Regions from separate parts of the Parabacteroides sp. AF17-28 genome, predicted to be linked through region 4. Evidence: riboswitches for the same ligand, from Rfam matches in the RefSeq annotation. Region 4 holds a riboswitch; each other region holds the start of a gene.
What was found. A riboswitch is a leader RNA that binds a small molecule or an ion and turns the genes downstream of it on or off. The one in region 4 is predicted to bind cobalamin.
Positions count from the first base shown of each region.

Region 1 (2,204 bases), on a different contig from region 4:
CTTCAACGGAATAGATACCGATCCCAACACCAGATTGAGGAACATCAAAACAAGGATAGACGCCACGATCAGCAACATCAGAAAAGTAGTAGAGTGTCTCATCAACGTAGCTTATTTTAGTAGTGCGTAATAAACAGGCGTATGGCCGGGCAACAGGTCCGGATGGAAGATATGCAGCAGGTCGGCCAATACAACTTCCGGCTCGGTCGGCATGCTTTCGTAAAAAGGAGTATCTTTCATATTGCAATAGATGATGCCTTTTTCCTTGAAAGCCCGGAAATCTGCATAACGCGGGTCCTGGTCTTGCAGAGCTTTATAGCTGAATGTACCTGGATAGCTGTTCACGATGCGCCAGTAGTCGGCCTCGTCCCCCTGGTTATAGACAGTCTCGAAGTCGAGTATCACACCTCCCGAACGTTTGTCGTCCTTCAGGAAATAATCGGCTCCGGCATCCTTAAAGAGTTGTGCCAGGAAACTCTCGCCTCCCACGGCATACCAGTTTCCGCCTCTCATCTCACCGCTCAGAACGACCGGACGTCTCTTTACCTTTCCTTCCGCCGTCAAAGCTTTCAATTCATTATACCGCGTTGCTATGGTCAAGAAGGTTTCATTCGCCTTCTGTTCTTCACCCAACAACAGACCTACGAACTTCACCCATTCCGCCTGTCCTAACGGCGTCATCTCCTTATATCCCAAGTGGGGAATCAGTGGAATACCGACGTCTTTCAAGGTTTCATATCCACCCCGCTTAAAAGGTGAAACGAGAATCAAGTCCGGATTCATGCTCATGATCACTTCATTGTCGAAATTTCCTTCTATACCGATCTTAGCAGTCTTCCCGCTCTCCAACCGTTCATTCATTTTTTTGTTAAACAGATGCCGCGTGCTGGTAATTCCCACAACTTTATCTAAGGCATCCATTTTAATAAAGTTGGATAGTTGAAGGGATGTCATACAAATAACACTCCGGATAGGCGTCTCGATCACCGTATATGATTCAGGGATACCCGCCGGCTTAGTCCCTCTCTTGACAAGTGCATAATGAAAAGTCGTACTTTCCTCATTTTGCGGGTCCTGAATATCCAACAAAACATATCCGTCATTGTAAGATACACTAAAACCACGGGCATATTCCGGCACAATACGGACGGTAGCAGAATACGCATTTTGTTCGGCTACTTCTTCCTTTTCAGTCTGCCGGTTGTTATTGGTTGTGCACGATGATACAACCAATAACGACAGAAGCAGGCAACATCCTACCAGACACTTTTTCATATTCAATTTATTTTATTTCTTGCCGACAAGTCTTATCCTACCCCACGGGAACAAGTACTCTTAGTTAATTGAAACGGCAGGTCTTCTGACTTACTTCCATCCTGGCACCTTCCCGACTCTTTAATCAAGACGTCAGTGGCATAAAGTATTGCCAGGATGTTCCTGAAGTTTCACAGCAGCGTGGTCTGTCCGGGATTCCCACCCGGTTCCCTTTTAATCCTTATCCTGAAAAGGATAATGAAACCTGTTTCAACGGCAAAAGTAATAAGAAAAAAAGAATCCCCGCCACTTTCATTTTAGAAAGTTCGGGGATTATCACAAACAGCGTACCCTAAAAACATTAAACCGGGTATTTATATATAAGAGAATACCAAAAACACTTTCTTTATTTATGCGACACAATACACGCCTTCTCCTGCTCAATTCGAATCGTTCCGGCAGCAAGAATCAGAGTAACAACTAAACCGATACAAGCAATTATAGCGATTATCTCCGTACTTTTGCGGGATAGAAACTCCCTTATGTTCTTCTCCATGCGTATTACTTTTTGTGTGATTCAAAATTAAGCAGAAAGAAAAGACAAAACAGGATCAGTGAACAAATAAGTGGACAAACAAAAATATTAATACACTATATTACAGCATAATAACTCAAAACAATATTACTAAAAAAGTGGATTAGCAGTGAAAGGATTAATGTATTTCACGCACCAAATTCTCAAAATCATCCCGGGAAACACAGGCTTTGTTTTTTACCTTCGCCCTATAGTTGTAGATCGTGTTAACCGAATAACGAAGAAATTCTGCAATCTGAGAACTATCATTAATGCCTAAGCGAATCAAAGCAAAAATACGGAGTTCCGTGTTCAACAACTCATCTCTCTTCAATACGATCTGTTCGTCTTCCTGCAAAAGCGCATTAAACTGCGC
Region 1 is NZ_QUGV01000021.1:48,828-51,031, forward strand. Features, by position in the region: gene DWW90_RS14770 (iron ABC transporter permease) at 1-102, opposite strand, end outside; gene DWW90_RS14775 (ABC transporter substrate-binding protein) at 112-1,275, opposite strand; cobalamin riboswitch at 1,333-1,532, opposite strand; gene DWW90_RS20660 (hypothetical protein) at 1,661-1,810, opposite strand; gene DWW90_RS14780 (DUF6377 domain-containing protein) at 1,968-2,204, opposite strand, start outside.
Region 1: another riboswitch for cobalamin. It lies ahead of DWW90_RS14775 (ABC transporter substrate-binding protein); the one in region 4 lies ahead of DWW90_RS19285 (cysteine-rich CWC family protein).

Region 2 (2,204 bases), on a different contig from region 4:
ACATGGCCGAATATATTGGCATCTGTCGGGTTCATCACTTCTTTATCAATCGCATAGCTGTTGTTTGCCATCACTGCCGAAACGGCACAGCAAAGGCATAAGAAAAGTATAATAATCTTATTCATTGAGTTGTCTTTTAAAATGATTTGTAGTAATAGTTATTGTTACTTTTGGCTTGATCCAAAAGTAACCAAAAGATCAAGGCCGAACCTGCTTCGCTACTCCGTTCCCTCCGTTCGCTGTCGCGTCTGAAACTCGCTTCGCTCAGACAGCAGACGCTCTGGACGCTCACTGCGGTCTCTGCGCTTTACGCTCACCAGCTTAGGCCGGAAGTAGAGCCTAATGGCTCTGTTGAGGATTGTGATACTGTCTGTTTCTTTGCGATTCCGCATCGAGTGCGGGAACGGTTAAGCCTTGATCTTTTGGTTACTTTTGGATCAAGCCAAAAGTAACAGACAAATTATAATTTAAAAGACAAAAGGCGGCGCCCTCAACGAAACACTCCCTAAGACAGGGCGGAGGTGAGCCGGATAGACCGGACGGTTGGTAAGAATACAATAGGCGGTCAGAAGTGCCGCAATCAGCACGTGGGTAAAGGCTGCCCCGCTGATCTGAATAGTCGAAAGCTGGTGCAATAACTGGAACTCGGCATAATTATGTTCTTCCTTGGGAGTTCCGTCGTCATTTTTCTGATAGGGATGGGAATGGACAATCGTTACCCCGTTCACAATATGGACGTGGGTAAAAGCGATCAGACACCCCAAGTACGAAATGAAAAGTACCGGAAGCGCAATCCTCAAATATGTCCTTAATTTATCCATGTATCGCCAACTATACGATATAACAACTATTCAGGTTGCAAAGTTCGTATATTAAGCGATGATATACAATCCCTATTTGTAGGTATATTACACTTCATTCTTACAACATACATCCGTTTTAATCCCGCCTTCTTGTAAGAACAGACTTTTTTCGTACCTTTGCCGCAGTTTTGGTTTCACAGCTCCCAACCGCTACGGGAGCGTGATGAAAAGGGAATCAGGTGCAAATCCTGAACAGACCCGCTGCTGTAAGTTCCTTCCAAATCTTTGAATACGCTATAGCCACTGGCGAGAAATCGCTGGGAAGGCATTCAAAGACGGAACAAGTCAGAAGACCTGCCAATACAGATATAGTTTTAATGCTTTCGGGGAATAAAGCAGCAAAACATCGAGCCTGATCAGTCTTTATCCTGCGTAAAGAAATCGTTCTCTTTGTGTGCATTCTCCCCTGGGCAAGTCATGAATCACTATAACAAGGGGCTACATGAAAGTCTTTGTACACATTTTATTCCTGTTTCTCTGTCTCCCGCCATTCGTTTCGGCACAAAACGAAATCACTTTGTCGGGAAAAGTGACAGACACACAAGGGACATCACTGCCACTGGTCACAATCGCAGTCGAAAATACGACAAACGGTACTTATTCCGACGATAAAGGCCGTTACTCGCTGAAAGTCACACGCGGCAAGCAGACACTCGTTATCTCGTCTGTCGGCTACGAAACAATCCGGACAACTCTTAATGTACAGGCCAACCGGACGCTCAACTTCACATTAAAAGAAAGCGCTGTCAACCTCAACACCGTCGAAGTGTACGGGAAGACAAAGACACAACAACTGAAAGAAGGCGCTTTCGCAGTGAACGCACTCGACATTAAACCGATCGTCAACTCGCTGAACAACCTCAACAACCTGGTGAACCGGGCTGCAGGTATCAAAGTGCGCGAAGAGGGTGGTGTAGGTTCGGACTTCGACCTTTCCATCAACGGATTGTCCGGCAATTCCGTCCGCTACTTCATCGACGGCGTCCCGTTGGACAGCAAAGGGAATGACGTGACGCTTGCCAACCTGCCTGTCAACCTGGTCGACCGGGTGGAAATTTATAAAGGGGTGGTGCCGGCCTCGTTGGGAACGGATGCATTGGGCGGCGCTGTCAATATCATCACCAAGGCGGAAAAGACGAACTTTTTGGATGCTTCTTACAGCATCGGTTCTTTCCATACGCACCGCGCCGATCTGAACGCGCAGTTTGTAGAGCGGCATACGGGATTGATCGTGCGCCCTACCGTCGGCGTTAACTATTCGAAGAACGACTACCGGATGAAGGACGTGGAGATGCGTGATGAAACAGGCGACCGGTTCATCACCGGCAACCCTAAACGTTT
Region 2 is NZ_QUGV01000010.1:61,911-64,114, reverse strand. Features, by position in the region: gene DWW90_RS09180 (TonB-dependent receptor) at 1-125, opposite strand, end outside; gene DWW90_RS09170 (hypothetical protein) at 468-821, opposite strand; cobalamin riboswitch at 976-1,180, shown strand; gene DWW90_RS09165 (TonB-dependent receptor) at 1,306-2,204, shown strand, end outside.
Region 2: another riboswitch for cobalamin. It lies ahead of DWW90_RS09165 (TonB-dependent receptor); the one in region 4 lies ahead of DWW90_RS19285 (cysteine-rich CWC family protein).

Region 3 (2,204 bases), on a different contig from region 4:
CGTTCCGCCGGCTTATCCCGAAAATCTGTTTATTGTCGGGGATGCTTTCCAGGGATGGACGCCCGAAACAGATGCGGAAGAATGCATTCCGGTCAACGGAACGCCGAGTTCATTCTGGAAGATCGCCTATCTAAATCCCGGCGGCTTCAAGTTTACAGTTAAGTTAGGTTGGGGCGGTGACTTCGGTATTGCCGAAGAGAACGCCGATGCTATTGGGGAATATACCAAAGGCGGAAACAATATCAACGTGACGACTCCGGGCTATTATCTGATCTATGTCAATCTGGAAGACAATACCGTTTCCGTGACAGACGTGAATATCTATCTGTTTGGCGATGTCAACGGTGGTACGTGGGATTACGATGAGGCAAGCAAATTTACGGTTGATAATGCCGCCAAGAAAATCACATCTCCTGCATTTGCGGCTGATGGTGACTTGCGCATGTGTATCAAACATCCGGGTTTGCCTGATTGGTGGCGTGCCGAATTTAATATTTACGAAGGAAAGATCGAATATCGTGGCAATGGAGGCGACCAGCCTGCTGTGCCTGTCAAAGCCGGACAGAAAGCGATACTCGACTTCACCGATGGAACAGGCGTGATCCAGTAAAAGGTTTTCACCCCTGATCGTTAAAGAGAGTCTGATGTGCGGCCAACAACCGTATGTCAGACTCTTTTTTCGTTAGAAAAAGACGCGTTCAGCTTTTTTTAGGCGAAGATGAGATATTTATGGAAAATATCCCTATATTTGTCGCATGCATTGTTCCTGCTTCGCACTCTGCGGAAAAGGATTAAAAGGGAATCGGGTGCAAATCCCGGACAGTCCCGCTGCTGTAAGCTTCATAAACGGATTGGGCAATTCTTTTTGCCACTGACGAAAGTTGGGAAGGCGCTCATACCGGAAGCAAGTCAGAAGACCTGCAACGCATTTTTTTTCGACGGCTTCGAGGAAAGGCCGGAAGAGAACATCAGAGCATTTCCGCTTGCATATTCTTTACCCGTTCCCCGTAGCCTCTATTGTACTTGTTTTTAATTATTTTGCCATAATAATTAGGAAAAGAAGCATGGATCAGTCTGCGGGATGAGCTCCGCTATTGGTTCATGCTTTCCTTTTGCAGTTATTTTAATGATTTTGATTTGACTCGCATGAAAGTCGAAGGTTTTTCCGTAAATTTGTATTCATACTTTTAAAACAGCGGATATATGGAAACGACATTTATCAGGAAGTATCCCATCGGGATACAGAATTTCGAGAAGATCAGAAAAGAAGGCTACCTGTATGTTGATAAAACCGACCTGGTGTATCAATTGGTGAAGACAGGTAGCTACTACTTTCTGAGTCGTCCGCGTCGTTTCGGTAAAAGCCTGCTTATCTCCACGTTTGAAGCCTACTTCAAGGGAAAGAAAGAGCTATTTGAAGGGCTGGCTGTCGAAAAACTTGAAAAAGACTGGTTGACCTATCCGGTGTTGCATCTGGATTTGAACGCCAAGAAATATGTTTCTCCTGAGGATTTGACCGCTATACTCAATCAGCATCTGGAAAGGTGGGAGTTGTTGTATGGCGACGAGAAAAAGGACCGTAGCCCGGAAGAGCGCTTCTCGTACGTGATCGAGCGCGCTTCGGAGAAGACCGGTATGCGGGTGGTCATCCTGATAGACGAATACGACAAACCGATGCTACAGGCCATCGATAACGACGAATTGCAAAACGAATACCGCAACACCCTGAAAGCGTTCTATGGGGTGATGAAGAGCATGGACCGGTATATCCAGTTCGCTTTCCTCACCGGTGTGACCAAATTCGGCAAAGTGAGCGTGTTCAGCGATCTGAATAATCTGGATGATCTTTCGATGAGAAGACCTTATGTTTCCATTTGCGGTATTAGTGAAGATGAATTGCATCGTGATTTTGACGGTGACGTTCATGTATTGGCTTCTGCGCTCGATATGACATACGAAGAGACTTGCACGGAGTTGAAAACCAGTTTTGACGGTTATCACTTCGTCGAGAACTCTCCTGGTATCTACAATCCGTTCAGCCTGCTTAATACATTCAAATACCGGAAATTTGATAATTATTGGTTTGAAACCGGGACGCCCACCTATCTGGTGAAGTTATTGCAAAACACGAATTACGACCTCTATCGGATGGCGCATACCGAGACGGATGCCGATGTCTTGAACAGCATCGATGCCATCTCAAA
Region 3 is NZ_QUGV01000005.1:40,598-42,801, forward strand. Features, by position in the region: gene DWW90_RS04855 (SusF/SusE family outer membrane protein) at 1-610, shown strand, start outside; cobalamin riboswitch at 744-941, shown strand; gene DWW90_RS04860 (ATP-binding protein) at 1,204-2,204, shown strand, end outside.
Region 3: another riboswitch for cobalamin. It lies ahead of DWW90_RS04860 (ATP-binding protein); the one in region 4 lies ahead of DWW90_RS19285 (cysteine-rich CWC family protein).

Region 4 (2,204 bases):
TTCACCAAGTCGAGTCCCAGCACCTCTTCGGTGATCGGATGTCCCACCTGCAGGCGGGTATTCATTTCAAGAAAATAAAAATGACGGTGTTTATCGACCAGGAATTCGATTGTCCCGGCACTGGAGTAGTTGACAGCCCTGGCGGCCGCTACGGCCTTTTCGCCCATCTCGCGGCGCAGTTCCGGCGTGATAAAAGGCGAAGGGCTTTCCTCCACGATCTTCTGGTTACGGCGTTGCACGGAGCATTCGCGTTCGCAGAGATGAATCACGTTCCCATGATTATCGCCCAGTATCTGAAATTCGATATGGTGCGGCCCTTCCACGAACTTCTCCAGATAGACCGTATCGTCGCCAAAAGAAGAGAGCGACTCTGAGCGGGCGGCATTATACGCCTCTTCCACATCTTCCTCCTTATATATCAGGCGCATTCCCTTTCCGCCGCCTCCCATAGAGGCTTTCAGCATCACCGGATAACCGATCTCGTTGCAGAGGCGGCGCGCTTCGGCTGCATCCTTCAGCGGTTCCTGCGTGCCGGGCACAACCGGTACACCGGCGGCGATCATGCGTTTGCGGGCGGCAATCTTATCGCCCATTGCTTCCATCGTTTCGGCCAGCGGGCCGATAAAGATGAATCCTTCCTCTTTACACCGGCGGGCAAATTCTGCATTTTCAGACAGAAAGCCGTATCCGGGATGTATTGCATCGACGTTGTGTTGCCGGGCAGCCCGGATGATTTTCCCGATATCCAGATAACTGTCTTTCGAAGCGGCCGGACCGATCAGGCAGGCTTCGTCGGCATAAAGGACATGGCGAGCCGTCCGGTCTGCTTCCGAAAAAACAGCCACCGACCGGATTCCCATTTCGCGACAGGAGCGCATAACTCTCACAGCTATTTCGCCCCGGTTTGCAATCAGTACTTTTTTTATCATATCATCGTTTTATATGTTTATAACAGGGATTCACTTCCGAAGCATAGAAGTAAAGTTTAACCTCTTCCAAACAAGATTTACATAAACATTCCGGATAGTAGTACATCTTTACATAGTCACGCTGGAAACGGTCGAGTTTCACGGTTCCACACTGGCAACCCGTGATGTTATCCGGCTGACATTCAAAAGAGACACCGCACCTGGGGCATATCTTCTCCATAATCTCCTAACATTTAGAATCAATAATCTTTTCGTATCCATAGCCTAACCCACGAGGATATGAACCTTTAATGAATGGCAGGTCTTCTGACTGACTCCCATCCCGAAGCCTTCCCGACTTGTTATAACAAACCAGTGGCAATAGTAGTTTCAGGATGTTGAAACGGAGCTTCACAGCAGCGGGACTGTTCGGGATTTACACCCGATTCCCTTTTAATCCGTCTTCCCGAATGGGAAAAACGAAACCGATTCGGTGACAAATGTAGAGTTTTTTTCTTAATTCCACCTATTCCGAAAGAAAGTATTTGAGAAGAGTCCGGTAGCAGGCCATTCACAAGAATACGCCAAATCATCATTTACAGGTTCAGTTTTTCTTAGTTTTGGACCTTCTGTAAATTGAGAAATTACAATAACTCCTATTTCAGCCATTTTTCTATTTCGTCCGAAATCTTGATCGATTTTGGATTGACTCTTTTTGCGGTTTTAACCGGCTCGGCTGACAACAGAGAAAATGAGGTGCCGAGCTCATTCCGAAAAGCGTACAATTTGATTATCGAAAGATGAAAACGCCGACAAAGTGATAAACCTTAACTCCCGGAGAATCGAATATTTGCGGACGAAGGCGGACGGCGTTCCAAATATCCCAAGAAAATTTTAGGGGCTTGTTGCCGTAAGGTGCGCAGAAAACTGCCGTGAAGTAACGCTTCATCGCTCTGAGGGTTGACTTCGTACTATATGAAGTCCGACTTCAGAGCAACAATGTTCCGGGTCAGAGCGATAAAGTCCCTCTTTATGGCGATAAGGTGCCGGATCATAGGAAAAAGCCCCTTTTTGACAGCTGAAAAGTGGATTCACAATTGTTCGGTTTCGGATGTCTTTTTACCCTGAAAAACACGTTTTATACAATAAGCCCCCTGCCGCAGGCTCTCTTTTGCCGTTTCGTTTCAACGAACGGTTTTAGAGCTTAGAGGCAAAGCCTCTTCCTCTGTGGACTTGAGGTCCTTTAATAGGATTACTTGTAGATTTTTGAAAGGGGGTTCAAACCCATAGAGGAAT
Region 4 is NZ_QUGV01000039.1:21,777-23,980, reverse strand. Features, by position in the region: gene accC (acetyl-CoA carboxylase biotin carboxylase subunit) at 1-929, opposite strand, end outside; gene DWW90_RS19285 (cysteine-rich CWC family protein) at 931-1,149, opposite strand; cobalamin riboswitch at 1,208-1,413, opposite strand.